DNA from 2 places in the Cupriavidus sp. CER-90 genome. Region 2 is predicted to be linked to the other one. Evidence: riboswitches for the same ligand, from Rfam matches in the RefSeq annotation. Region 2 holds a riboswitch; the other holds the start of a gene.
What was found. Region 2 has a riboswitch for glycine ahead of gcvT (glycine cleavage system aminomethyltransferase GcvT). Riboswitches for the same ligand answer to the same signal wherever they lie in the genome.
Positions count from the first base shown of each region.

Region 1: linked by a shared signal. The riboswitch ahead of AC24R4_RS07925 (D-amino acid dehydrogenase) and the one ahead of gcvT (glycine cleavage system aminomethyltransferase GcvT) in region 2 are both predicted to bind glycine.

Region 1 is NZ_JBYGYM010000001.1:1,768,105-1,782,804, reverse strand. Features, by position in the region: gene AC24R4_RS07975 (branched-chain amino acid aminotransferase) at 33-1,133, shown strand; gene AC24R4_RS07970 (ArsR/SmtB family transcription factor) at 1,207-1,896, shown strand; gene AC24R4_RS07965 (DUF6630 family protein) at 1,928-2,434, shown strand; gene AC24R4_RS07960 (LysR family transcriptional regulator) at 2,451-3,449, opposite strand; gene AC24R4_RS07955 (PepSY domain-containing protein) at 3,703-3,969, shown strand; gene AC24R4_RS07950 (cytochrome b/b6 domain-containing protein) at 3,972-4,532, shown strand; gene AC24R4_RS07945 (type 1 glutamine amidotransferase domain-containing protein) at 4,638-5,318, shown strand; gene AC24R4_RS07940 (LysR family transcriptional regulator) at 5,354-6,268, opposite strand; gene AC24R4_RS07935 (MFS transporter) at 6,549-7,877, shown strand; gene AC24R4_RS07930 (M20 aminoacylase family protein) at 7,929-9,140, shown strand; glycine riboswitch at 9,200-9,298, shown strand; gene AC24R4_RS07925 (D-amino acid dehydrogenase) at 9,461-10,729, shown strand; tRNA gene AC24R4_RS07920 (tRNA-Leu) at 11,074-11,160, opposite strand; gene AC24R4_RS07915 (diguanylate cyclase domain-containing protein) at 11,252-12,829, opposite strand; gene AC24R4_RS07910 (hypothetical protein) at 12,974-13,441, shown strand; gene AC24R4_RS07905 (M81 family metallopeptidase) at 13,498-14,700, opposite strand, start outside.
Region 2 is NZ_JBYGYM010000002.1:1,452,950-1,467,649, reverse strand. Features, by position in the region: gene AC24R4_RS17255 (UvrD-helicase domain-containing protein) at 1-1,530, opposite strand, end outside; gene AC24R4_RS17250 (YMGG-like glycine zipper-containing protein) at 1,812-2,036, shown strand; glycine riboswitch at 2,130-2,217, shown strand; glycine riboswitch at 2,239-2,360, shown strand; gene gcvT (glycine cleavage system aminomethyltransferase GcvT) at 2,450-3,577, shown strand; gene gcvH (glycine cleavage system protein GcvH) at 3,690-4,070, shown strand; gene gcvP (aminomethyl-transferring glycine dehydrogenase) at 4,149-7,073, shown strand; gene AC24R4_RS17230 (DUF421 domain-containing protein) at 7,181-7,723, shown strand; gene AC24R4_RS17225 (L-serine ammonia-lyase) at 7,781-9,157, shown strand; gene AC24R4_RS17220 (MBL fold metallo-hydrolase) at 9,236-9,982, shown strand; gene AC24R4_RS17215 (YbdK family carboxylate-amine ligase) at 10,058-11,173, opposite strand; gene AC24R4_RS17210 (cation:proton antiporter) at 11,173-12,387, opposite strand; gene AC24R4_RS17205 (hypothetical protein) at 12,571-14,538, opposite strand.

The DNA of each region.
Region 1 (14,700 bases), on a different contig from region 2:
GTGGCGCCCCCCCTGCACCCCTAGGAGACTGTATGAATACCGCTGTCGGATCCAACCTGTCGATTGCGCCGAGCGCGAGCCCCCTGCCGGCGGCCGAGCGCGAGCGCCTGCTGGAGAGCCCGGCGTTTGGCCGCGTCTTCACCGACCACATGGCCACCATCCGCTACACCGAGGGCAAGGGCTGGCACGACGCGAAGATCGGACCGCACGGCCCCATCCAGTTCGATCCGTCCACCCTGGTGTTCCATTACGCGCAGGAGATCTTTGAAGGGCTGAAGGCGTACCGGCTGCCGGACGGCGGCGGCGCGCTGTTCCGTCCCGATGCGAATGCACGCCGGTTCCAGAACTCGGCCCGCCGCCTGGCCATGCCTGCGCTGCCCGAAGAGTTGTTCCTGGAATCGGTGCGGGAACTGGTCCGCCTGGACCGTGCGTGGATTCCCTCCGGGCAAGGCTCGGCGCTGTACCTGCGCCCGTTCATGATCGCCACCGAAGTGGTGCTGGGCGTCAAGCCTGCCGCCGAATACCTGTATTGCGTGGTCGCCTGCCCGGTGGGCGCGTACTTCAAGGGCGGCGCCTCGGCGGCGGTCACCTTGTGGGTGTCGGACACCTACACGCGCGCCGCGCCCGGTGGCACCGGCGAGGCCAAGTGTGGCGGCAACTATGCCGCGAGCCTTCTCGCCCAGGCGGAAGCCACCCGCGAGGGCTGCGACCAGGTGGTATTCCTCGACGCCGTGGAGCGGCGCTGGATCGAGGAACTGGGCGGCATGAACGTCTTTTTCGTCTTCGACGACGGCACCCTGCAGACGCCACCGTTGACCGGCACGATCCTGCCCGGCATCACGCGCGATTCGCTCATCACCCTGGCACGCGACCTTGGCCTGACCGTGCGCGAAGAGCCGTACGCGATCGACCAGTGGCATGCCGATGCACAGAGCGGGCGCCTGCGCGAAGCGTTTGCGTGCGGCACCGCGGCGGTGGTGACGCCCATTGGCAAGGTGAAGGGGCGCGCGTACAACTTCACCATTGGCGACGGCGGGGCGGGCGAGATCACGACGCGCCTGAAGGGCGCACTGGTCGACCTGCAGCAAGGCCGCGCGGCGGACCCGCACGGCTGGCTGGACCGCCTGTTCTGACCGGCGGCCACGGCGCACGGTTGCGCCACGAATTGCCTATACTTGCATCAGTCCCTTCACCCATGCATGAACTATGGAATACGCTCCAGGCATCAGCCAGCTGGCCGGCCTGCTTGCCGATCCCGGGCGCGCGGCGATGCTGTGGGCGCTGATGGATGGCAGTGCCCGGCCCGCGGGCGAGCTGGCGCTGATCGCCGGGCTGTCGGCGTCGTCCACCAGCGGCCATCTGGCACGGCTGTCCGAAGGCGGCCTGCTGGCCGTGGAATCGCGCGGGCGCAACCGCTACTACCGTCTTGCCGCGCCGGAAATCGGTGTGGCCATCGAGGCGCTGGCCACGGCGTCGCTGGTCAGCCAGCCGCCGCGCATGCGGACCGTGCCCGTTTCGCGCGGGACGCCGCCGGCGCTCAGGCAGGCCCGGACCTGTTATGACCACCTGGCCGGGGAACTTGCGGTGGGTCTGTTCGAACGAATGTCGCAGGCGGGATGGCTGGCCGTGGATGGCACGCGGATCGACCTGACCGGCGACGGCTCGCAGGCCATGGCGCAGTTGGGTATTGATCTCGTTGCCACGCGGCGCAAGCGCCGCCAGTTCGCCTGCACCTGTCCCGACTGGAGCGAGCGCAAGCCCCATCTGGGCGGCGCGCTCGGTGCCGCCTTGCTGGAAACCATGCTGGAGAAAGGCTGGATCGAGCCTACCCAGGCGTCACGGGCATTGCGCGTGACGCCGCGGGGGCATCGCGAGATCGGGAAAGTGGCCGCATGACAGGCGCAGCCGGACCACAAAGGAGCCACAGATGGCAATAGAACTGGACGACGACGCGCAGGACGCGGTAAGCCGCCTGTTTGCGCTGATCAATCTGGGAGACACCCAGCAGACCACGCGGCATCTGGCGCTGTTCGAGGAAGCCCTGGACGACGCAGAGGAAGACGAGGCCGACGCCGAGATGCTGCTCTTCCAGATCAAGGAGATCATCGACTGGGAGGCGGGTTTCCATGTCGACTGGAAGGATGTCGAATCCTTCATCGGCTGTCTCAACCAGCTTTGCGAGCGCATCGACCTGGAGATCAACTGGGGCACCGACGACCCCGAGGACGAGGATTTCCTGGAGGGCACCAGCGTGCCCGAGCTGATGGAGCTGGCCACCGACCAGCTGCGCGTGGCCGGCTACACGCTGTGGAACTGGGATACCGGCGGCGACGCCTACGCGGGCTGGATCACGCGCAGCGAGGACGACGACGAAATGCTCGAGATTGCCGACACGCTCGGCTTCGACCTGCGCAGCGGCGACCAGCCTTACTGAATCGGGCGCCGGCCGGTCACTCCAGCGTCAGGATCGTGGGCGCGGCGTCGTCCGCGTCCGGCGCCTCGGCGGTGTCCGGCAGCAAGGTGGCGCCCAGGCGCGAAGTGGGACGGCGCGCGTTCTCCGGCACCCCCAGCGTTTCTTCCAGCGCGTTCAGGAAGGCGCGCACGCTGGCCGGCATCAGCTTGCGCGCCGGCATCAGCACATACACCTTGAGCGGCGACGACGAATAGCCGGGCAGCACGCGCACCAGCTGGCCCTGCACCAGTTGCTCGTGGACAAAGCGCGGCGACAGGCGCGTGACGCCCAGGCCATCGACCGCCGCCTTCAGCCGCACCTCGGCGTTGTGCGTGCAGATGCGCGGCGCCACATCGAGCGAGAACGTCTCCACGCCATCGCGCAGGAATTCCCAGTTCGAATCGTCCAGGTTGCCCACGGTCGGCCAGCCCTGCAGGTCTTGCGGCGCGCGCGGCAGGCCGCGCTCACGAATCAGCGAGGGCGCCGCATAGAACGCGCGCTCGATCAGCACGACGCGCTTGCTGGCGAACGAGCTGTCATGCAGGCTCGTATCGGTCATCACGAAGGCCAGGTCGTAGCCGTGGCGGATCAGGTCGGGCTGGTCCCAGTTCATGTCCAGTTGCACGCGCAGCGACGGGTGCTGCTTGAGCAACCGGTTCACTGTCGGCGACAGATGCTGCGAACCCACCTCGTAGGGCGTGGCGATCCGGATCGAGCCGCTCACTTCGGCGCTGACCGAGGCCGCCTCGGCGCTGATCTCGCGCAGTGCGCCGAACAATGGCGCCACGCGGTCATAGAGCTGCTGGCCGCGCTGGGTGACACGTACACGGCGCGTGGTGCGCTCGAACAGTCGCACGCCAAGCTGGCCTTCCAGCCGCGCCACGGCGGCGCTCGCCGATGACTTCGGAACTTCGGCCAGTTCGGCCCCTTGCGTGAAGCCGCCCCCTTCCACCACGCGGCAGAAGATTTCCCAGTCCTTCCAGTCAATCGTTTTCATGCGAAACCTTTCGAAGCTCGGCACCGGGAAAACCCTTACCCGATGGGCCGCGATTGTCCCACAAGACGAACAATGATGAAGTCCACGTTCAATGTAGGGATATTACGAGAACGTGACACCGACGTGACGTTACTGGCGACTGTGCGATGGCAGCCACGCGGCATCGGGAAAACCTATATTGAGAATCGATCTCATTAGGCTCTACGATGCCTGCACCCGCCCAGATGGGCTTATTTGTCCGAGGAGTTGAGCCATGCACAAGATCGTCGCCGCAGCCTTTGTCGGCCTGTTTTCCACTGCCGCGTTCGCAGGCGCCAAATGCGAGAAGCATCCGAAGTCCGAATGGATGCCCGAGGCCGACGCGAAAGCCAGGATCGAGGCCCAGGGCTACAACATCAAGAAATTCAAGGTCGACGGCAACTGCTACGAGATCTACGGCACCACGAAGGACGGCAAGAAGGCCGAAATCTACTTCGATACCAAGACGCTGGACGTCGTCAAATCGGAAATCGGGAAGTAAGCATGGCAACCCCGGCGGATCGCGTTTATCCGCGCGACACGATTCGCGTCTGGGACGTGGCCGTCCGCTTCACGCACTGGAGCGTGGCGGCCATCGTCTGCTATGACCTGATCGACGACTCCGGCGACCCGTTGCACCGCATCCTGGGCTACGTGGCCGCCGGGCTGGTGCTGTTCCGCATCGTTTGGGGCTTCGTCGGCACCGAGCATGCGCGCTTCCGGGCCTGGTTGCCGCGTCCCGCCGGCGTACTCGCCTATGGCCGTGCACTGATGCGCGGCCGCGCGCCGCGCTTCGTCAGCCATACCCCGCTGGGCGCCGTGACGATGCTGGCCATGTGGGCGCTGATCCTGGCGCTGGCCGTCACCGGCTGGATGTCGCGGCTCGACCCGTTCTGGGGCGAGGACTGGCCCATCGACATTCATCGCTGGCTGTCGAATACGCTGCTCGGCCTGATTGCGCTGCATGTGGCGGCGGCCATCGCGATGAGCCTCAAGGGCCGCGAGAACCTGATCGCCGCGATGCTTACCGGACGCAAGCCGCGCGACGCCGACCCCTCGCCCTGAAAACCGGAAACGTCGGGCTTTCGGAATTGCCACGCGCTGCCTACGATGGTTGCCAACGCCGCTGCGCGTGCGTGGCCGCGGCGCCAACCAACCCGGAGAACGACAATGAAGATCCTGATGGTGCTCACCTCGCATGACCAGCTTGGCAACACGGGCAAGAAGACCGGCTTCTGGCTCGAGGAATTCGCGGCGCCGTACTACGTGTTCAAGGATGCCGGCGTCGACGTCACGCTGGCGACACCCAAGGGCGGCCAGCCGCCGATCGATCCCAAGAGCGACGAACCCGACTTCAAGACCGACGCCACGCGCCGGTTCCAGGGCGACCCGGCCGCCCAGCAGCAACTTGCAGCCACGCTGACGCTGGACCAGGTCAAGGCCGACGACTTCGACGCGGTCTTCTATCCCGGCGGCCACGGCCCGCTGTGGGACCTGACCGAAGACAAGCGGTCGATCGCGCTGATCGAAGCCTTCGACCGCGCCGGCAAACCCATGGCCCTGGTGTGCCACGCACCGGGGGTGCTGCGCCACGTGAAGCGGGCCGACGGCGAGCCGCTGGTCAAGGGCCGCAAGGTCACCGGCTTCACCAATACCGAAGAAGAGGCCGTGCAGCTGACCAGTGTGGTGCCGTATCTGGTGGAAGACGTACTGAAGGCAAACGGCGGGCAGTTCTCGCGCACCGATGACTGGGGCAGCTACGCCGTGGTCGATGGTCAACTGGTCACGGGCCAGAACCCCGCGTCGTCCGAGGCCGGGGCCCACGAACTGCTGAAACTGCTGAAGAAGTAGCCGCCGGCCGCCACGTCCGCGCGAGCCGGCCTGACTCAGCGTGCGCGGCGCGGCTTGGCCGCATGCCGCACCTCGCGCGTGAATTGCGCGCAGGCGTGCGTCATCAGGTCCTCGGAGCGATAGACCAGAAAAAGCTGGAAGTCGGGCAGCTCGTCGGCGATCGGCAAGCGCACCAGGGCCGCGGGGTCCAGCTTCAGCGGCCCCGTGCCATCGAACACGTAGTTCGACCATACGCTGATCAGGTCGGTCCGCGTTGCCAGCTGCAGCCCCAGCAGGTTCGACGCGCTCTGCACGATGCGCCGGGGCATGTCCAGGCGGTGCAGGCGCATCAGGCTTGCCAGGGGGCTGCCGGGATCGTCCAGCGGATCGAGCGTCAGCCAGTCCGCATCGAGCAGCGCACGCAGGCGTCGCGCACGGCGCAGCGGATGCCCGGGCCGCACGGCCAGGCCCATGCCGACCGAAAACAGCGGCTCCCACTGCATGCCGCCGCCACCGGGGCCGCTGTTGGTCGAGATCAGGCCAAGATCGAGCCGCCCCTCGCGCAACCCTTCCAGGATCTGCTGCGGTCGCAACTCCAGCGCGCGCAGCGTCACATTCGGATAGCTCTGCCGGTACGCCGCCATCGCATCGGGCAGCGCGCCGCTCGACGCCACGGCGGTAAAGCCGATATGCAGCTGCGCCTCGGCGTGCCCGCGAATCGACTCGATATCTTCCAGCGCGTGCCGCAGTTCCTGCTCCACCACCGTGGCGCGCCGTACCAGCGCCAGCCCATAGGCCGTCAGGCTCACCCCCCGCACCGAGCGCGACATCAGCGTCACGCCCAGTTCGCGCTCCAGCTCCGCAATGGCCTTCGACAGCGCCGGCTGCGACGTATGCAGGCTACGCGCGGCCTCGTGGATGCTGCCGTGCTGGGCCACCGCCAGCAGCACGCGCAGTTGTTGCAGCTTCATCAGGGTTTCTCCCCACCGGCTTGCCGCCGATGCCTTGCGATGGTGCGCGCCTGCGCAATTGCCGTGCATGGCACACCGGAATGCGCCGCGTAGGTACTAGTCCTGATGGTACGTGGCCAGTGATGGTGCCGGTGATGCCATTTCGTTATCACGATGACAATAAATGATTTTCGGGGCGGCGTGTTTGCCGGAATACTGCATCGCCAAGGACGTACAACTTCAGCGATGGATGCCCGCCAGGGCGCCACGATTTCCGCAACCCAGTTCGTGGAGCCCCCACATGAACGACGCCACCTTGCCCGCCGGCACGCCGCTCTCCGCTGCCAGCGTCGCCGCCCCCGCCACTTCCGCCACCCCGGCCAGGGCTAAGCAAAGCCAGTTCCGCCTGATCGCCGCATGCTCCATCGGCAATGCGCTGGAGATGTTCGACTTCACGGTCTACAGCTTCTTCTCGCTGCTGATCGGCAAGCTGTTCTTTCCGTCGGATAGCCCGTACGGGTCGCTGCTGCTGGCCGTGGCCACGTTCGGCATCGGCTTTGTCATGCGGCCGCTGGGCGGCGTGCTGATCGGCAACTATGCCGACCGCCATGGCCGCAAGGCCGCCATGACGCTGACCATCGGCCTGATGGTGCTGGGCACGCTGTGCATCGCGCTGGCCCCCACCTACGCCACGGCTGGCGTGTTCGGGTCGCTGACCATCCTGGCGGGGCGGCTGCTGCAGGGCTTTTCGCTGGGCGGCGAGATTGGCGCCTCCACCGCGATGCTGATGGAAGGCGGCGACGTAAAGGGCCGCGGCTGGCGCGTGAGCTGGCAGATCGGCAGCCAGGGCATTTCCGCGCTGGCGGGCGCCGCCACGGGCGCCACGCTCTATGCCTTGCTGCCCACCGCCGCGCTGGAAAGCTGGGGCTGGCGCGTGCCGTTCCTGCTCGGGCTGCTGATCGCGCCGGTAGGTCTCTATATCCGCGCCAATCTCGACGAGACGCACGAGGCCGACGCCCATGCCCCGAGCCCGGTCGGCGAACTGTTCCGCCGTCACGCCGGCAAGGTGGTGCTGGGCATCCTGGCGGGCACCGCCGGTACGGCCACGATGTACCTGGTGGTGTTCTTCATGCCGACGTACATGATCCGCGTGCTGCATATGCCGGCGTCGCTGTCGTTCCTGTCGGGCTGTGTCACGGGCGTCACGCTGCTGGTGGTGTCGCTGATTGCCGGCACGCTGGCGGACCGCCTTGACCGCCGCAAGCCGCTGGTGGCCGGGTCGCTGCTGTTCAGCCTGATGGCCGTCTATCCCGCGTTCTGGCTGATGAACCACTACCCGAGCGTCCCGCTGGTGCTGGGCCTGTCCGCGCTGCTGACCGCCAGCATCAACCTGGGCACCACGCCGCTGTTCCTGATGCTGCTGGAAATGCTGCCCGCCGGCGTGCGCGCCACGGGCCTGGCCGTGATCTACAGCGTGGGCGTGACGGTGTTCGGCGGGTCGTCGCAGTTCGTCGTCACATGGTTGCTCGCGAAGACCGGCAACCCGATGGCCCCCGCCTTCTACATGATGGCGTGCGGCGTGCTGGCCCTGGTGGCCGTGCTGCGCATCGCCGAGACACGCGAACACTGATCCCTGTCGATATCCGTCGCGACGCCGCGAGCCTGACTTTCCGAGACCACCATGACCCGAGAACCGACCCTGACCCCGTTTCAGCTGCTGCCGCACCTGTTGCCTGCCATCGACACCGAGACCTTCGTCAATATCCGCCGCCAGATCCATGCGCAGCCCGAACTGGGCTTCGAAGTTGGCGCCACCAGCCGGCTGGTGGCCACGCTGCTGGAAAGCTGGGGCTACGACGTGCACACCGGCATTGGCAAGAGCGGCGTGGTGGGCCAGTTGAAGGTCGGCAACGGCACACGACGGCTGGGCATCCGGGCCGACATGGACGCCCTGCCGATCGTCGAGGCCACCGGCCTGCCCTACGCCAGCAAGACGCCCGGCCGCATGCACGCCTGCGGGCACGATGGCCATACCGCCATCCTGCTGGCCGCCGCCCACGCGCTGGCCAGGTCGCGCAGCTTCGACGGCACGCTGAACCTGATCTTCCAGCCCGACGAAGAGAACCTGTGCGGCGCGCGCGCGATGATGGAAGACGGCCTGTTCGAGCGCTTTCCGTGCGATGCGGTCTTCGCGCTGCACAACATGCCCGGCGTGCCGGCCGGGTCGTTCCGGGTGCTGGAGGGGCCGGTCAGCCTGTCGTCGGACGTGGCCGATGTCACGATCCGCGGCGTCGGCGGCCATGGTGCGATGCCCCATCGTTCGAAGGACCCCATTGCCGCGTCGGCCGCCATCATCACCGCGCTGCAAACGGTGGTGGCGCGCAACGTGGCGCCCGACGACACCGCCGTGGTATCGGTCGGCTTCATCCACGCCGGTGCCACGCACAACGTGATTCCGGAGGAGGTCAAGCTCGGCCTCAATGTGCGCGCGGCGCGGCCCGAAACGCGCGCGCTGGTGGAAGCCCGCATCCACGAGATTGTCAGCCTGACCGCACAGGCCCACGGCGTGACGGCCCAGATCGACTATCGCCAGCTGACGCCGCCGATGGTCAACGCGGCCGGCCCCACCGCGCTGGCCGCCGAGGTCTGCCAGGAGCTGGTGGGCGCCGAGCACGTGGTCACGCAGGCGCCCAAGGGCCTCAATGGCAGCGAGGACTTCGCCTGGATGCTCGATGCGGTGCCCGGCTGCTATCTGATCCTGGGCAACGGCGAAGGCGAATTCGGCGGCTGCATGGTCCACAACCCCGGCTACGACTTCAACGACCAGGTGCTGCCGCTGGGCGCCGCAGCCTGGGTGCGGCTGGCGCAACGCTTCCTGGTGCCTTCGGCCTGACGGCAACAAACCTGATAGCCGAATCTTTAATTTCTATGGCATAGTGGCCACCGTTGTACCCCGCGATATCGGGAGAGCCCGTTGCTGCCGCCAGGCAGTACGGCGCCGAAGGAGCAACCGCCCCGGAAACTCTCAGGCAAAAGGACCGGTATCGCCATGGAACTCTGAAGAACCCCGGCTTGTACGTCGGCCGGCGGTACCGAAGGAGCAAGCGAGCCCCGGCTCGCGAATCTCTCAGGTCAAGGACAGAGGGGGCGTCCGCGAGAAGCGCATGGTGCGCCGCGGACTGCCACCCCATGACGTCCTGAAAGACCTTCCACATGAAATCCATTGCAGTGATCGGCGGCGGTATTACCGGCGTCACGACCGCGTACGCGCTGGCCAGGCGCGGGTTCTCCGTCACGCTGTTCGAGCGGCATCGCTATGCGGCCATGGAAACGTCGTTCGCCAACGGCGGCCAGTTGTCGGCCTCGAACGCCGAGGTCTGGACGCACTGGTCCACACTGGCCAAGGGCATCAAATGGATGCTGCGCGCCGATGCGCCGCTGCTGGTGAATCCGCGCCCCACCTGGCACAAGCTGAGCTGGTTCGCCGAGTTCATGGCGTCGATCCCGCATTACCGCGCCAACACGGTCGAGACCGCGCGCCTGGCCATCGCCGCGCGCCAGCACCTGTTTGCCTGGGCCGACGCCGAAGGCATCGACTTCGACCTGAAGCGGCGCGGCATTCTGCATATCTATCGCAACAAGGCGGGCTTCGAGCATGCCGGCCGGGTGTCGAAGCTGCTGGCCGAAGGCGGGCTGGAGCGCCACGCGGTCACGCCGGCCGAGATGCGCGACATCGAGCCCACGCTGGCCGGCGACTACTACGGCGGCTACTACACCGAGAGCGACGCCACGGGGGACATCCACAAGTTCACCAGCGGCCTGGCCGCGGCGATCCGGCGCCTGGGCGTGCATACGCTGTACAACCAGGATGTGCGGTCGGTGGCCACCACGGGCCGGCGCGCGACCGTGGTGTCGGCGGAAGACAACCTGCCCACATCGCGCGAATTCGATGGCGTGGTGGTGTGCGCGGGCGTGGCCAGCCGCGCCTTTGCCCGGCAGCTGGGCGACCGCGTCAACATCTATCCGGTGAAGGGCTATTCGATCACGGTGAACCTGAACGACGCGCAAAGCCAGGCCAGCGCGCCGACGGTCAGCCTGCTCGACGACGAAACCAAGCTCGTGACCAGCCGCCTGGGCACAGACCGCTTCCGCGTGGCCGGCACGGCCGAGTTCAACGGCATCAACCGCGACATTCGCGCCGACCGCATCCGTCCGCTGGTCGACTGGGTGCATGCCTGCTTCCCCGGCGTCAGCACGCGCAGCGTCGTGCCCTGGGCCGGCCTGCGTCCGATGATGCCAAACATGATGCCGCGCGTAGGCCGTGGCCACGCCGCCAACGTGTTCTACAACACCGGGCACGGACATCTGGGCTGGACGCTATCGGCAGTGACGGCCGAGATGGTGGGGGACGTGGTCCGGCAGGCCGCGACGCAGCACGCGCGCGTTGCGGTGGGCCAAGGTGTGGGCGGCGTGGCAGCTTGATACGCCCGCCCTCTCCCCCGCCCCTCTCCCGCCGTGCGGGAGAGGGGAGCAAACCGCCGCCGTCGACATGCCTTGGGTGTTCTCCCCTCTCCCGCGATGCGGGAGAGGGGTCGGGGGAGAGGGCCAGCCCGGCGAAAGCCCAAACGCTTCGCCAAAATGAAAAAGCCCTGCTCGTTGAGCAGGGCTTTCGAATTGGTGCCCAGAAGAGGACTCGGTCACCCAGGCGCGACCCCGGCTTGCGCTGGCAAGCGCAAGCTTTTCGAGTCCCCGCGGGCAGTCCGCAGGGACTGCCCTTTCTGGGCCGGAAATGAAAAAGCCCTGCTCGTTGAGCAGGGCTTTCGAATTGGTGCCCAGAAGAGGACTCGAACCTCCACAGTGTTGCCACCGCTAGGACCTGAACCTAGTGCGTCTACCAATTCCGCCATCTGGGCTTCGTTTCGCTGCATTGCTGCGTTGAAGCGAGACGCGAATTCTACATAAGCTCTGGCGATTTGCAAGCCCTTTTTCACGCGATCGTCAAAATCAGCTGTTCTGCACCCCAAGGTACAGGCTGCCGTCGACCACGTAGCGGTTGCGCCCCGCCCGCTTGGCGCGGTACATCGCGCTGTCGGCACGGTGCAGCAGCGGCTCCAGGCGCGGGGCTTCGGGCACCGCGCATACCGCGCCCACGCTGATCGTCACGTATGGCTGCACGGGCGTGCCGTTGTGCGGAATGGCCAGGTCCCGCACCACCGCCACCATGCTGCGGGCGATGGCGCGCGTTTCGTCCGCCGACGAATCCGGCAGCACCACCGCGAATTCCTCGCCGCCCAGCCGGGCGCAGAACTGCGGGCCCCGCAGCACGCCGGTCAGGGCTTCGGCCACCTGGCGCAGGCAGTCGTCGCCGCAGGGGTGCCCGTACAGGTCGTTGAATTGCTTGAACAGGTCGACGTCCAGGATCAGCAGGCCGATTTCCTTGTCGCGCTCATGCGCGCGCGCCACGGCGGCCAGCGATTCGCGCTGGAAGTAACGCCGGTTTGGAATGCCGGTCAGCGCGTCGATATCGAGGTCGGCCTGCACGCGCGACAGCTGCTCCGCCGTTTCGCCAAGCTGCGTGGCCAGCGCCTGTTCGCGCGACTGGTAGCGGCTGATGTCGCGCATGAACACCAGCAGGCCGATCTGCTTGCCGTCCATCCGGCACACGGGCTCCACCGTCAGTTCGTAGCCCAGGCCATCGGGAATGAAGGGCGCCAGCTCGTCGGGGTCGCTCAGCGCGTGGTGCCACGCCGGCGGCGGCATCTGGCCACGGCGCAGGTCGGGCACCAGCCGGGCAGCGGCGGGATTGAACTCGACGATGCGTCCGTCCGCGCCCAGGATCGCGCAGCCCTCGCGGATCGTGTCGAACACGCGCAGCCGCGCGTAGTGGCCGGTATCGTCCAGGTGCTTGCGCAGCGCGCAGACCCACACCAGCAGGGTCATCAGCGAAAAGGTGGCCGGCGTCAGGTCGCCGCCCAGCGGGCCGGTCCAGCGGTACAGGTAGGCGATGTGCGTCACCAGCGGCAGGAGCAGCCCCGCCATCAGCACGTTGCGGCCGCGCACCGACAGCGCCGCGTTCGGCACCTCGGCGGTGGCCAGGAAATACATGCTGAGGCCCAGCATCGCGTAGGTCCAGGCGGCCACCGCGGTGTAGCCGATGCCGTGGCGAAACACCGCGCCCGGCGACACGCCCGGCGGCATCAGTTCGATCGACGTCCAGATCAGGTGGTGGCGTTCGTTGGTGAATACCAGCGCCAGCGTCAGCACCGCGAAGAACACCGGCACCCAGAGCATCGACCACGGCACGACAAAGCGTGGCCGGCTCAGGTGAACCATCGCCACCAGCCAGCCGATCGGCACCGCCACGATGCCCGCATACTGGAACTTGGCCCAGAAGATCCGGCCTGGCAGCGCCGTCTCGCTGATTTCCAGCAACCGGCCGCCGCTCCAGATCGTGACGCCCGCCGCCAGCACCAGGAATGCACGGACGGTGGGGTCATCGCGGCGCGGCCAGGCCGCGACGGCCATGCCCACACTGCACACCACGGCAATGGTCAGGCAAAGGACGAGAGGATACGATGGCATTGACGATGGGCCGAACCGGATGGCAAACCCCGTCCGGCGATGCGGGGCGAACCATTATAGGCCCGCACGGTCCGACACTGGCGCCGGGGCATACCCCGACGCTGCCCGCATACACCCTACCCGCCACCCTTCAGGAATCACGACGTGCCCTTCATCCTCCTAGGCATCGCGATCCTCGTTGCCTTCGTTTATGGCCTGGTCCGGCTCTACCAGCTCGTGACGGCCGCTTCCGGCATGCTGGCCGGCGCCGCCGCCGACATTCTGATACTGGCGATACTGGCGGCGCTGTGCGTGGCGGCGCTGCGCCGCTACCGGGCCATCCATGGCCGGCGCGTCAAGGGCGAACGCATCCTGGCCCTGCGCGGCGAATGGGGGGCGCTCAAGGTCGACGCCGAACGCAAGAACTGCGTGCTGGAGATGAACGGCCAGCGCCAGGTGCTGATCTTCGCGGACATCGAGGCCGCCCGGCCCGAGGCGCGCCAGGGCCGCTGGTATGTGGTCGTCGGCGTGCGCCACGGCAAGCAGGGCGAATGGGTGATACCGGTAGCCGACCGGGACGCCGCCAACCTGTGGGCGAAGATCTTCCGGCTGGCCGCATTGCAGAAGCTCTGAGCGCCGGCGCGTGATCGCCCGGCGTCAGGCTTCCGGCTTCAGGCGCGGAACGGGCTTCAGGCGCGGAACGGCTCGCCCATCGGCTTCAGGCGGATGCCGGGCGCCAGGCGCGTCCACGGCAGGTCGGCCGGGTCGGCCGTCATCGGCCCCGGCGCCTTGGCCACCAGCACGGCGTGGGCGATGCCCTGGAAGTCCGCGCGAAAATGCACCGAGCTCTTGTTCACCAGGATCTTCATCGCCTCGGGCTCGACCCCGCCCACGCGATACAGGTTGCGATCCAGCATCTGCGCCTTGCCGCCGCTGACCACCACCTGCACGCCGCCGATACCCAGCAGCGCCACGGGCCCCACATCGGCCAGCATGCCGTGCATCATCGGGCCGCCAAAGCGGCAGACGCCGTCCGATAGCCTGAGCACCTCGAAGCGCCCCTGCAGCGGCTCGTCGCCGGGCACGCCCGACACGCCGCCCAGCGCCACGTCGATCACCGCGCCCACCCCGGCGCGATGCGCGGCGGCCGCCACGGCCGGGTCCCAGATCAGGCCGATGGCCGCGCCCTGCGCGCCGTTGCGCAGCAGCGCGCGCAGCATGCCCATCGTGTTCGAGTCGCCGCCGGCACCGGGGTTGTCCTGCGTATCCGCGATGACCACCGGACGCGTGGCGCCTTCGGCCATCCGCATGGCTTGGCGCACCGCGTCATCGGGGGACAGGAACGGCACCTCCCACGCGGCCTCCTCGGCCAGCATCCGGTCGTAGAGTGCCTGCACGGCGGCTTCGGCGGCGGCGTCATCGTCGCCATAGCCCCAGATCACCGGCCCGCACTCGGGAAAGTCGGCGGCCGGGAAGCCCGGCGCGAATGACAGCGACACCACCCCGCCCGCCTCCAGCTCGGCCAGCGCCGCGTACTGGCCGCGCGCGGGCTCCAGCATCGTGCACATGCCGTTGATCGGAATCAGGAACGGCAGGCGGCGGGCCGCGGCACGCCAGCGGCGCGGGCCGGCCAGCAGCGGCTGCAGCAGTTCGGCGGCGCGCACGCCGGTTTCGGCCATGTCGACGTGCGGATAGGTGCGATACGCCACCAGCGCATCGGCAGCGTCGAGCATGCGCTGCGTGACATTGGCGTGGAGGTCCAGCGACGCCACCAGCGGCACCGCCGGGCCGATCACCTCGCGCAGGCGGGCCAGCAATTCGCCCTCGCCATCGTCTGCATGCTCGGCCACCATCGCGCCGTGCAGGTCCAGGTAGATGGCATCGAACCCACC
Region 2 (14,700 bases):
CTGCGCCTGCCGTTCGTCGAAGGTGTCGTACAGATAGGCCTCGTAGTGGATACCTTCCATCAGGTCGTCCAGCACCACGGTGGCCGGGTCGCTGGCCGCGCGCTCGGCCAGGCGCACCATCGATTCGCAGAACGTGCGCAGCGGCTCCAGCTGGCGCGGCTGCAGCCTGGCCTCGATGCCGCCCATCATCGCCGCCTCGAACAGCGACACCTTGGCCTGCCCCGCAAACGTGCCCAGCACCTCGAGCGTGGTGTTGCCCACCCCACGGCGCGGCGTGGTAATGGCGCGAATGAACGCGGGGTCATCGTCCGGATTGGCAATCAGGCGCAGGTAGGCGCAGATGTCCTTGATCTCGGCCTTGTCGAAGAAGCTCTGGCCGCCCGACAGCACGTACGGAATGCGCTCGCGCCGCAGGATCTGCTCGAACAGGCGCGCCTGGTGGTTGCCGCGATACAGGATGGCGTAATCGCGAAACTGCGCGCGGCGCTCGAACTTGTGCGCGGACAGGCGGAACACCACCGACTCGGCCTCGTGCTCCTCGTCGTTCATCGGATGGACGGCGATCGGATCGCCCATGCCGTGTTCCGACCACAGCTTCTTGTCGAACAGCTTCGGATTGTTGGCGATGACCGCGTTGGCCGCTTCGAGGATGCGCACGGTCGAGCGGTAGTTCTGCTCCAGCTTGACCACCTTCAGGTCCGGAAAATCGGTCTGCAGCAGCCGCAGGTTGTCCAGCGTGGCGCCACGCCAGCCGTAGATGGCCTGGTCATCGTCGCCCACCGCCGTGAACGCCGGCGCGCGCAGGTGCGAGCCGCCGGCCAGCAGCTTCAGCAGCTGGTACTGGCACGCGTTGGTGTCCTGGTATTCGTCGACCAGGAAATAGCGCAGCCGGTTCTGCCACTTCAAGCGCACGGCCTCGTCGCGCGCGAACAGTTCGGCGGGCAGGCGGATCAGGTCGTCGAAGTCCACCGCCTGGTACGCGTTCAGCGTGGCCACGTAGTTGCGATAGACCATCGCGGCCTGGTGCTCGTCGGCATTGGCCGCCTGCGCAAGCGCGGTCTCGGGATCGACCATGCCGTTCTTCCACAGCGAGATGGTGCCTTGCACGCTGCGGATCAGCTTCTTGTCGGTGGTGCTCAGCTGCTCCTGGACCAGCCCGAAGCAGTCGTCCGAATCCATGATCGAGAATTGTGGCTTCAACCCGACATGCTCCGCCTCCATGCGCAAGATTTGCACGCCCAGCGAGTGAAACGTACAAACCGTCAGCTGCTTGAGTGGAATGCGCTTCCCTTCGCGCGTGGTCTTGCCTTCCATCAGCTTGGCAATGCGCTCCTGCATCTCTTTCGCCGCCTTGTTCGTGAACGTGACGGCGGCAATGTGACGCGGCTCGAACCCCTTGTCCTCGATCAGGTGGGCGATTTTCTGCGTGATCACGCGGGTCTTGCCTGATCCGGCGCCCGCCAGCACAAGGCAGGGGCCGTCGAGGTAGCGCACCGCTTCGGATTGCGCGGCATTGAGTCCGAGAGTCATGAGGTTGGGGAACGTGGCAGGCGGAATGGCGCATGGCGCACCTGGGGGTGGCGCGCCGAAGGCGTCGATGTTAACACGCGCCGCAGGCGCGCACGGGCGTGTCGGGCGGCGTCCGACAAGAGGCGTTTCAGGCTGGTAACAATCGTAAAGCGGCGGATCCCGGGGCATGGAGCTTGCCTCTTATCTCACAGGACCGCACGGGTCTTGCGCGTGGCGCGACCGGTCCGGGACATATCAACAAATCGGAAACGATGATCTCGATGACAACAAAGGAGCCAATCATGAAGACGCTTCGCACCCTTTCGAAAGTTGCCCTGATCGGCGTGACGCTGGTGGGCTTTGCGGGCTGCGCGGACATGACCCCGAAGCAGCGTAATACCGCCATTGGCGCGGGCGCCGGTGCGCTCGGCGGTGCCGTCCTGACCGACGGCAGCGCGCTGGGTACGCTGGGCGGCGCGGCCGTGGGCGGCGTGGTCGGTAATGTCGTGACGAAGGACCGTCGCTAACCGACCCGCGGGCGATTCCAATCCCGGGGGCGGGACCGCCGGCCGGCGTCGGGCGTAGGTTTGACAAAGGCTGACCGGTCCCGTACATTCTCGCGCATCCGGCCGGGAGAGCGCGCATCGATTGCGCCGCCGAAGGGGAACCACCCGCAAACTCTCAGGCACCATGGACCGACCGGATCGGCATGCAACATGCACACGATGCATGCCGCACTCTGGAGAGCGACATCCGCCACTGCCCTGATGCCGTGGTGAGCATGTCCACCGAAGGGGCGCACGAAGTTCCGGCTTCGTAATCTCTCAGGTATCGAGGACAGAGGGGTCATCCGCCGCAGCGGATTGGATGCACATTGGTGCGCCCGATCGTTGCGGCGGATGACCCTTTTTTCGTTTTCGAACCGCCCCCGAGGATATCCATGACGCTCCAGGCCACGCCCCTCAACGCTATCCACCGCGCCCTCGGCGCCCGCATGGTCGACTTTGGCGGCTGGGACATGCCGGTCAACTACGGTTCGCAGATCGAGGAACACAATGCCGTGCGTGCCGATGCCGGCATGTTCGACGTGTCGCACATGTGCGTGGTCGACCTGCACGGGGCCGGCACGCGGGCCTTCCTGCGCGGCCTGCTGGCCAACAACGTCGACAAGCTGCAGACGCCGGGCAAGGCGCTGTATTCGTGCATGCTCGACGAAAAAGGCGGCGTCATCGACGACCTGATCGTCTACTTCTTTGCCGAGGACCACTTCCGCCTGGTGGTGAACGCCAGCACGGCGCTTGGCGACATCGAATGGATCCAGTCGCGCAATGCCGCCACCGGCAGCGGCGTGACGATCACACCGCGCCGCGGCGACGTGGCACCGGCCGGCACCGGCAAGCTGGCCATCGTGGCCGTGCAGGGCCCCAACGCCCGCGCCAAGGTCTACCAGGCCTTCCCCTCCACCCAGCCGGCCGATGCGCTGAAGCCGTTCAACGCGCTGGTCGTGCAAGACCCGGAAATGGGCGAACTGATGGTCGCCCGCACCGGATACACGGGCGAAGACGGCTTCGAGCTCGTGGTACCGGCCGAGAACGTCGCCGGCATCTGGGAAAAGCTGATCGCCGCGGGCGTACGTCCGGCCGGCCTGGGCGCGCGCGACACGCTGCGCCTGGAAGCCGGCATGAACCTGTACGGCCAGGACATGGATATCCATACTTCGCCGCTGGACGCCGGCCTGGCCTGGACGGTCGACCTGCAGAGCGAGCGCGACTTCATCGGCAAGCAGGCCCTGGTGGCGGGCGGCCAGAAGCAGACGTTCGCGGGCCTGATCCTGCGCGACAAGGGCGGCGTGCTGCGTGCGCACCAGAAGGTCATCACGGCGGCCGGCACCGGCGAAATCACCAGCGGCACGTTCAGCCCGAGCCTGCAGCAGTCGATCGCGTTCGCCCGCCTGCCGAAGGGCGTGGCGCCGGGCACCGACGTCCAGGTCGAGATTCGTGACCGCAAACTGACCGCGACTGTGGTTAAACTGCCGTTTGTGCGTAATGGCAAGGCACTCGTGAGCTGAGGCATCGCCCGGCTTCACATCAAACGGTCGCCCTTCCGCCCGTCCGCTCGAGCCCAACCTGCTGCGGACCGGGTGAATGAAACAAGAAACAAACTGTATCCCGGAGAACCTCATGAACTTCCCCGCTGACCTGAAGTACACCGAGTCGCACGAATGGGTGCGCGTCGAAGCCGACGGCACGCTGACGATCGGCATTACCGACCACGCACAGGACGCCCTGGGCGACATCGTCTTCCTGGAACTGCCCGAAGTGGGCAAGTCGGTGGGTGCCGGCGACGCCCTGGCCGTGGTGGAGTCCGTGAAGGCAGCTTCCGACATCTACGCCCCGGTGGCTGGCGAAGTGATCGCCGTCAACGACGCCGCTTCGGCAGCGCCCGAGTCGGTCAACGCCAACGCCTTCGACGCCTGGCTGTTCAAGCTGAAGCCGGCCAACGCCGACGACGTGAACGGCCTGATGAACGTCGACGCCTACAAGGCCAGCGTCGGCGCCTGATCGCGCTGACTGTTTGATGCCGCGCGCGGCGGACAGGCCGACCACCTGCCCGCCGCCCGCTCCCCGAGATTCCTTGCCATGAACGCCCCGCTTCCCATGAATGCCGCCGCCCAAGGTACACGGCCCACGCTGGCCGAACTGGAGGCGCGCGACGCCTTCGCCGCCCGCCACATCGGCCCCGACAGCGCCGAACAGCAACACATGCTCAAGGTGCTTGGCTTCGACAGCCGCGCCGCGCTGATCGACGCCGTGGTGCCCGCCGCCATCCGCCGCCGCGACGGCATGTCGCTGGGCGAGTTCACCGCCCCGCTGACCGAAGAAGCCGCGCTGGCCCGCCTGCGCGGCCTGGCCGGCAAGAACCGCGTCCTGAAGAGCTTCATCGGACAGGGCTACTACAACACGCTCACGCCGGGCGTGGTGCTGCGCAACATTTTCGAAAACCCGGCCTGGTACACCGCCTACACCCCGTACCAGCCGGAAATCTCGCAGGGCCGCCTGGAGGCGATGCTGAACTTCCAGCAGATGATCACGGACCTGACCGGCCTGGACATCGCCAATGCGTCGATGCTCGACGAAGGCACGGCCGCTGCCGAGGCCATGACGCTGCTGCAGCGCGTCCACAAGCATGCGTCGAACACGTTCTACGTGGCCGACGATGTGCTGCCGCAAACGCTGGAAGTGATCCGCACGCGCGCGCTGCCGCTGGGCATCGAGGTGAAGGTCGGCCCGGCTGCGGACGCCGCGCAGTCCCACGCCTTCGGCGTGCTGCTGCAGTATCCGGGCGTGAATGGCGATGTGGCCGACTACCGCGCCATTGCCGACGCCGTGCATGCGGCCGGTGGCCGGGTGGTGGCCGCCGCCGACCTGCTGGCGCTGACGCTGATCGCCGCGCCGGGCGAATGGGGCGCCGACGTGGCCGTGGGCAACTCGCAGCGATTTGGCGTGCCGCTCGGCTTTGGCGGTCCGCACGCGGGCTACATGGCCGTCAAGGATGAATTCAAGCGATCGATGCCGGGCCGCCTGGTCGGCGTCACGATCGACGCGCAGGGCAACAAGGCTTACCGCCTGGCGCTGCAGACGCGCGAGCAGCATATCCGCCGCGAGAAGGCCACCTCGAACATCTGCACCGCGCAGGTGCTGCTGGCCGTGATGGCGTCGATGTATGCGGTCTACCATGGCCCGCAGGGCCTGAAGCGCATCGCGCAACGCGTGCATCGCCTGACCGCCACGCTGGCCGCCGGCCTGAAGGCGCTGGGCCTGCCCCCGGTCAACGAGACGTTCTTCGACACGCTGACGCTGGAAACCGGCTTCAACACCGAGGCGTTCCACGCCACGGCCACGCAGCGCGGCATCAACCTGCGCCACGCCGGCGCGTCGCGCATCGGCATCTCGCTGGACGAAACCGCGTCGCGCGACGACGTGGTCACGCTGTGGGAGATCTTCGCGCACGGCAAGCCGGTGCCCGACTTCGACAAGATCGAGGCATCGGTCGGCGACGGCTTCCCGGGCAACGTGGCGCGCCAGAGCGCCTACCTGACGCATCCGGTGTTCAACACGCACCATGCCGAACACGAGATGCTGCGCTACCTGCGCTCGCTGGCCGACAAGGACCTGGCGCTGGACCGCACGATGATTCCGCTGGGCTCCTGCACGATGAAGCTCAACGCCACCAGCGAGATGATTCCGGTGACGTGGCCCGAGTTCAGCAACATCCACCCATTTGCCCCGCTGGACCAGACGGTGGGCTATCGCGAGATGATCGACCAGCTGGAGGCCATGCTCTGCGCCGCCACCGGCTACGCCGCGGTCAGCCTGCAGCCGAACGCCGGCTCGCAGGGCGAATACGCCGGCCTGCTGATCATCCACGCGTACCACGCCAGCCGTGGCGAGAGCCATCGCGACATCTGCCTGATCCCGTCGTCGGCCCACGGCACCAACCCCGCGTCGGCGCAGATGGCCGGCATGAAGGTCGTGGTGGTGGCCTGCGACGACAACGGCAACGTCGACCTCGACGATCTGGCGAAGAAGGCCGAGCAGCACAGCAGGAACCTGGCCGCGATCATGATCACGTACCCGTCCACGCACGGCGTGTTCGAGCAGGGCGTGCAGCAGATCTGCGACATCGTGCACAAGCACGGCGGCCAGGTCTATGTCGATGGCGCCAACATGAACGCGATGGTCGGCGTGGCCGCGCCGGGCCAGTTCGGCGGCGACGTGTCGCACCTGAACCTGCACAAGACGTTCTGCATTCCGCACGGCGGCGGCGGCCCGGGCGTCGGTCCGGTAGCCGTGGGGGCGCATCTGGCCGACTTCCTGCCCAACCAGGACAGCGTCGGCTACCGTCGCGACGACAACGGCATCGGCGGCATCTCGGCCGCGCCGTTCGGCTCGGCCAGCATCCTGCCGATCTCGTGGATGTATATCGCGATGATGGGCTCGGCCGGCCTGACCGCCGCCACCGAGAACGCAATCCTGACCGCCAACTACGTGGCGCGCCGCCTGTCGCCGCACTTCCCGGTGCTGTACACGGGCCAGCATGGCCTGGTGGCGCACGAGTGCATCCTCGACCTGCGCCCCCTGCAGAAGACCACCGGCATCACCAACGAGGACGTGGCCAAGCGCCTGATGGACTACGGCTTCCACGCCCCGACCATGAGCTTCCCGGTGCCGGGCACGCTGATGATCGAGCCGACCGAGAGCGAATCGCTGCACGAACTCGACCGCTTCATCGACGCGATGATCGCCATCCGCGGCGAGATCGCGCGGGTGGAAGACGGCAGCTTCGACCGCGAGGACAACCCGCTCAAGCACGCCCCGCACACCGCGGCCGTGGTGGTCGGCAACGAGTGGACGCACAAGTACACGCGCGAGGAAGCGGCCTACCCGCTGGCATCGCTGCGCACGCAGAAGTACTGGCCGCCGGTTGGCCGTGCCGACAACGTGTATGGCGATCGCAACCTGTTCTGCTCGTGCGTGCCGATGAGCGAGTACGCCGAAGAGTGAGCGCCAGCCCGTCAGGCGGCGTCCGATACACGCGGATGCCGCCGACGGACTATGCTCAGGGAGCGGGCGCCGGTATCCGGCGCCGTCCTTGAGCGGAGGCCTCATTCATGTGGAATCTCAGCGCGCCCTGGTGGGAATTCGTCCTGCGCGGCCTGATCGTCTATGGCGCCATTCTGTTGCTGATGCGCATTTCGGGCCGGCGGCAGATCGGCCAGCTCACGCCGTTCGATCTTGTCCTGCTGCTGATCATCTCGAACGCGGTTCAGAACGCGATGAATGCCGGCGACAACTCGGTGCTGGCGGGGCTGATCCTGGCGGGCACGTTGTTTGGGACCGATGCGCTGCTCGGGTATGTCACGTGGCGTAGCCGTCCGCTCGAAATGCTGGTCGACGGCCGTCCGCAGATCGTGATCCACCAGGGCGAGGTCTACGAGGAAGTCATGCGCCGCGAACGCATCAGCACGCACGAATTGCACAAGGTGTTGCGCCGCAACGGCTGCGCCCGCGTGGAAGACGTGCATTTCGCGATTCTGGAAACCGACGGCTCCATCAGCGTGAAGATGAAGGAGCCGCCGCCGGCTTCCGGTCCCGCCGAACCCGGCGCACTATGGCGTCATCCGGCCCATTCCGATCAGGACAAGCCGGCCTAGCGGCCTTACGGCAAACGGTCCCACAAACCGCGCCGGCAACCAATCTGGAGTTCAGCCGTGGCAGTCAGCGTCTTCGATCTGTTCAAGGTGGGCATCGGCCCGTCGAGCTCCCACACCGTGGGCCCGATGCGGGCGGCCCTGATGTTTGCGCATGGCCTGGAACGCGACGGCCTGCTGCCTCGGGTGGCCAGCGTGCGCGCGGAGCTTTACGGATCGCTCGGCGCCACGGGCAAGGGGCACGGCACCGACAAGGGCGTGATCCTGGGATTGATGGGCGAATCGCCCGACACGGTCGATCCGGAGGCGATCGACGCCAAGCTGGCGGCGCTGCGCGCCAGCAAGCAGCTGTCGCTGCTGGGCCGGCACACCGTGCCGTTCGTGGAACGCGAGCACATCGTGTTCTATCGGCGCGAAGCCATGGCCGAGCATCCCAATGGCATGAAGTTCCACGCCTATGATGCCGATGGCGCATCGCTGCGCGAGGCCCGCTACCTGTCGGTGGGCGGCGGCTTCGTCGTCACCGCCGGCGCGCCCAATACGCAGGTCCTGGCCGCCGGCAAGCAGTTGCCGCACCCGTTTCGCACGGGACGCGCGATGCTCGACATGGCCCATGCCAGCGGCAAGTCGATTGCCCGGCTCATGCTCGAGAACGAACTGACATGGCGGCCGGAGAACGAGGTGACGGGCGGACTGCTGCATATCTGGGATGTCATGCAGCAGTGCGTGGCGCGCGGTTGCCGCACGGACGGCGAACTGCCCGGCCCGTTCAAGGTCAAGCGCCGGGCACCGGAGCTCTATCGGCACCTGACGTTGCGCGCCGAGCGCACGCTGTCCGACCCGCTGTCGGTCATGGACTGGGTCAACCTCTACGCCATCGCCGTCAACGAGGAAAACGCCGCCGGGGGTCGCGTGGTCACGGCGCCGACGAACGGCGCGGCCGGCATCATCCCCGCCGTGCTGCATTACTACGACCGTTTCGTGCCTGGCGCCAACACCCAGGGTGTGGTCGACTTCCTGCTGACAGCCGGGGCCATCGGTCTGCTCTACAAGCTCAACGCGTCGATCTCGGGCGCCGAGGTGGGCTGCCAGGGCGAAGTCGGCGTGGCCTGTTCGATGGCGGCCGGGGCGCTGGCCGCCGTGCTCGGTGGCACGCCGGAGCAGGTGGAGAACGCGGCCGAGATCGGCATGGAGCACAACCTGGGCCTGACCTGCGATCCGGTCGGCGGCCTGGTGCAGATTCCGTGCATCGAGCGCAACGCCATGGCATCGGTCAAGGCCGTCAACGCGGCGCGCATGGCCCTGCGCGGCGACGGCACGCATTATGTGTCGCTGGACTCGGTCATCAAGACCATGCGCGAAACCGGGGCCGACATGAAGACCAAATACAAGGAAACCGCGCGCGGTGGCCTGGCGGTGAATATTGTCGAGTGCTGACGCACGTGGCATCCGTTGGCCGGCGCTGGCCGGCGACGTATCATGGAAGCACTTCCGGTTTGCCACAACAATACCGCCATGCAGACCTTTCACCAGTTGTTCGACGAGGCTTCGTCCACGTTCACTTACCTGCTCATCGACGCCGACACGCGCGAGGCCGTGCTGATCGACCCCGTCGATCGCCAGTCCACACGCGATCTCGCGCTGCTGGAGCAGACCGGCGCCAAACTGGCCTGGGTCGTGGAGACCCACGCGCACGCCGATCACATCACGTCAGCCGGCCATCTTGCCCAGTTGACGGGCGCCAGCACCGCCGCGCCGTCGGGCTGCGACATCAAGCCCGCGCTGAAACAACTGATCGATGGGGATACGATTCCGTTCGGCCGCCAGGTGCTGCGCGCAATCCACACGCCCGGCCACACCGCCGGCAGCATGAGCTATCTCTGGGAGGAGCCGTCGCCCGAAGGCATGACGCGGCGGATCTTCACCGGCGACGCGTTGCTGATCGACGGCTGCGGTCGTACCGACTTCCAGTCGGGCGACGCCGGCACGCTGTTCGACAGCCTGACGCAGAAGCTTTTCCGCCTGCCCGACGACACCCGCGTCTACCCCGCGCACGACTACAAGGGCCGGACCGAATCAACGATCGGCCACGAGCGCGCCACCAACAGCCGGGTAGCCGGCCGCACGCGCGACGAGTTCATCATGATGATGCGCAACCTGAACCTGCCGCGGCCCAAGCTGATCGACGTCGCCGTCCCGGCCAACAAGCAGCTCGGGCTGGCCAGCGGCCGCGACGGGGACAGCGTGCCGCACGGCATCTAGCGCGCCGGGGAGGCTTGCTGCGGGCTGGTCCAGGATCGGCCCAGCCCTGGCCCCGGCCTCAGCCCGGGCAATGCGTCAGGATTCCCACAATTCGCAGGTACGGCGCACCGTGTCACGCAGGCTGTGCGCCTCGTCGTTCACCGTGCGCACCAGGCGTGCGTCGTTGTCGCGCGCCGCCGCCTGGGCGCGGATATTGGCCAGCGCCTGGAGCGACCCCAGCGCCTCGGCGTGAGGCTCCAGCGCGTCGCAGATCGACAGGATATGGTCCGCGATCGGCATCCGGGTCAGTTCGTTCGGATGCACGTATTCGCCTTCCAGCCCGAAGCGGCACGCCTGGAAGCGATTGAAGGTGTACACCAGGTAGTCGTCTTCCTGCGGCATGAATGGGCGCGACAACAGCAGGTAGCGCGCCAGTGCCTGGATATAGGCCGCGATGTCGCAGGCGCGCTGAACGGTCAGCGGGGTATCCATCACGCGCACCTCGATCGTGCCGAACTCCGGCTTGGGACGGATATCCCAATAGAAGTCCTTCATGCTTTCGATCACGCCGGTGGCGCGCATCTTGTTGAAGTACGCCTCGAAGCCGTCCCACGTCAGCACATGCGGGGCGCGGCCGCTCATCGGGAACGCCGCGACCGAATTCAGGCGCGCCGATGCAAACCCCGTATCCACCCCCTGCACGTAAGGCGACGAAGCGGCCAGCGCGATAAAGTGCGGCACGTATCGCCCGATGGCATGGAGCAGGAACAGCGACTCATCGGGGGTCGGGCACCCGATGTGCACGTGCTGGCCAAACACGGTGAACTGCTTGGCCAGATAGCCATAAAGTTCGGAAATGTACTGGTAACGCGGCGAATTCGAGATCGTGCGTTCCGACCAGACCTGAAACGGATGCGTGCCGCCGCCGCAGATGCCAAGGTTCAGCCCGCGCGACGCATTGACCATCAGGTCGCGCATCACGGTCAGTTCCTCCAGCGCCTGCGCATAGTCATGGCAGATGCCGGTGCTGATCTCGATCATCGACGGGCTGATTTCCGGCTTGATGTCGCCGGCATGCTGCGCGCCTTTCAGTGCGCGCAGCAGATCCGGAGCGAACGGCGCCAGGTCATAGTCGTGCCGGTTGACGAGCTGCAGTTCCAGCTCGACGCCGAAGGTCAACGCCTCGGAATGCTTGAACGGTTCGAGCGACATCAGCGCCCTCCTCCATGGTCACGCGTCTCGCCGGCGAAGCGCAGCGCCCATGCCGCGATGATCGGCGCAAGCAGCTGCTCGATCGCGAGCGCGCACAGGATGATCGATGCGAGCGGCGCCCCGGTGCCAGGGTACAGGCGGGCAACGTCGCTCATCAAAAGATAAGCCAGGCCGGACATCGGCGCCAGCGCAAGCCCCAGTGCCGCGCACTGGCGCAGGCTCAGGCCCGAGAACGATCCCAGCGATACCACGCCGGCCAGCTTGGCGACGTGACGGAAGAACACCAGCGCCACGGCCAGCGACCCGCCCACCACCCAGTCCCTGGCGGTCAGCGGCAGGCCCAGCGACACCACCATCACGATGATCAGCAGGCTGCCCGCGCTGCCAAAGTGCGTAGGCCACACATGTGGCTGGCGGTCCTGGTGCTTGAATACCACCCCGGCCAGCATCAGCGTCAGCGGCATCGACAGCTTCAGCACCCGCGTCAGCGCCAGCGTGAACAGCACCAGTCCCACCAGGACCAGGAAGCTGTAGTGATCGTCGGCCGACATGCGCGCGTAGATCGCATGCCCGAACTTGCCCACCACCCACGCCAGCAGGCACGAGCCCACCAGCAGGTACAGCGGATGCAGCAGCGCCGCGCCCAGGTTGCCGTATTCGGAATGGAGCCAGCCCGTGGCCACCTGCACGATGGCCGCGGCGTAGATGGAATTGAGCGCCGACATCGCCATCAGGCGTTCGGTGACCTGCCCATCGGCACGCAGCTCGTTCTTGAGCTGGAGCACGATGGTGGGCGACGTGCTGACCGCGATACCGCCGGCCAGGATGGCCACGCCCGGCGAAGCCCCCATCCACTGCAGCACCGTGGACACCAGCCCCCAGGTCAGCAGGCTTTCCGCGGCGCTGGTGATCAGCAGCCAGGGATTGGCGCGCAGCCAGGACAGCGACAGCCGGTGGCCGAGTTCGAACAGCGCCAGGGCCAGCGCCATGTCGATCAGCACCCGGGTCTGCGCGATCATGTTGTCATCGACAATGCTGCGGCCGAGCATGCCGGCGAACAGCCCGATCACCGCGTAACCGACGATACGCGGACAGCCCAGCCAGCGGCGGCAGACTTCCCCGGCCAGGCCCGCTCCAACCAGCGCAAGGCCCACCCAGAACAGTCCGCCCGGCGCCAGCGGCAGCGAGGGGAAAAGTTGGCTCAATCCGTTCATGCGCGACATGGTAACGGAAGGACACGTCAGTAAATGTAAGTGCTTGTCCGACACTTTCCAGAACATGCCAGCAACTTACGGCTTCTGCACAGAAAAAGCGCCATCTTCTTCGATAGCGCTTTTGTAGCTCTTGCAAAATCAGAATCGTCTCTGGTGCGATGGGTCACATTTTCCGACCCGACATCAAACGCCCCAGAGTTTCCATTTTGGCCGTGTGGCCTTCAGTGCCGTTTCCACCTTGGCGAACAAGCCACGGGTGGGGCCCTTTTCGGCATCGAGACAGCGTGCGCGCTCGAACCATCCCAACGCCGTTTCGCGCTGTCCCATGCCCAGCGCGGCCTGTACTGCGGCTAGCCAGGTCTGTGCGTCCCAGTCGTCGCGCGCGGCAAAGGCGAGCTGGAAGTCGGTCAACGCCTCGGGGTGGCGCTCCAGATCCACCAGCAGCCGGGCGCGCTGCACGCGCGCCAGCGCCTGCTGCCGTGCGTCGCCCTCGCCCAGTTGCACGGCCTGTTCGAGCAACGGCATGGCGCGCGCGTTGTCGCCGAGGTCGCGCCAGATCTGGCCGAAACGGCCCGATACCCAGGCATCCTCTATCAGCAGCGAGCGCCGTTGCAGGGCTTCGAGTTCGGCAATGGCATCCGCCTTGTCGTGCTCGTCCATCGACGCCATGCCGGTCTGCAGCAGCGCGCCGTAATGGGCACGCGCGTGGGCCATCGCGTGGGCGCCCTCGGTGCGCGCCTCCACGGGCAAGGCATCGAGCCGGGCATCCATATGCGCCAGCGCGGCGCTGGCCGATTCGGTGGCTTCGCGCCCGCCGATCGCCGCCCAGGCCGCCACCAGACGGCTGAAGGCCCAGCTCACGCCGGCCGGATTGCGCTCCACCGGATAGCGGTTCAGCACCTCGCCGGCCATATCCACGACCTGCTGGTGCTGGCCCGCCGCCGCGTAGGCGTCGAGCAGGTCGATCCAGTGGTCGATGAAATCGCTGGCCGCCACGCCCTTGCGGTGCAACGCGACCTTCTCGTCCAGATGCGCCGCATCGGCCGGCAGCGTACGGCCCAGCAGGCGGCACAGCAGCGAATAGAGATGGGGGTCGGCATTGCCGCCGTGACCCTGGACATCGCCCTCGCCAGTCTCGAAATACCTCTCGAAGCACGACAGGCCCTTGCGGCACATGGCCTCCAGCGTCGGCTTGAGCGCCGCCTGCGAAGCGGGGACTTCATCGAGGAAACTGCCCAGCGCGGTCGCCGCATGGAAATACAGCGCGCCATCGTCGGCATCCGCCGTCACGGCGAACCCGGTCCACGCGGGCTGCGCCGGGGCGTTGGCGCCGGCGGTCACATTGGCCTGGTGACGCCACGTCAGCGCACGGACCTGCGCGAGCGGGTCGGGCCGCTGGCGCAGATAGGTCTCCAGATCGTCGAGCGCCGCGGCGGGTTCGGAACCCAGCCGCAGCGGCGCCCGCAGGCGCCGTGCCTCGGGATGATCGGGCTGTTCGGCCAGCACGCGCTCGGCCTGGGCCGCAGCCAGCGCATCGCCTTGTGCAGGCGTCAGGTCGAGCAGTTCCGGGGAATCGAGCGCGATGCGCCCCAGGCAGATGCGCAGCAGCGGTTCGCCCAGCAGCTCGGCGGCATCGCTGCGCGCCACGTAATCCTGGACCAGCGGCAGGATGTCGCTGGCGCCCAGATCGGGGGCCCGGTACAGCAGGTCGTGCCAGTACCGCCCGGCCAGCGCGAAGTCGTGCAGCCGGAACGCGACAAAGCCCGCATAGAAGTGCGCGGCCCATTCGCCGGTGGCCAGCCCATTGCGGCGCGCCGCCTCGTGCAGCCATGGCTGCGCCTCGGTGTCGCGCCCATCGCGCATCAGCAAGGTGCCATACATATGGACCAGCGCCCCGCGCGACGCCCAGCGGTGCATCGGCGCCAGCGCCAGCTCCGGCAGGCGTGCCATGGCTTCGTCCAGCGCAGCCAGCGCCGCGGCCACGTCGCCACGGTCGGACTGGATCTGCGCCCGCAACGCGGCGTAATCCACCACCTCGGGGTGCGCCGCCCACAGCTGGTCGGCAACCTGCAACGCCTCGTCATGGCGCCCGGCATTGGCCAGCGCGATCGCGTGCTCGTAACGGACATCCTGCACGGTCCGCTCCTTCATCAGAATTCGGCAAAGGCGGAATTATGCGCCATTGCCGTGGCACGCTTGGGAGAGAACAGGGGCGGAAAGGGGTCTGATTTGGGTTGACGGGGGTGGGAAGTGGGTCTGCGGAGCGCGGGATCGTCGGATCGAAGGGCCGGAATGCCGTGGCTTGCGTCGGTG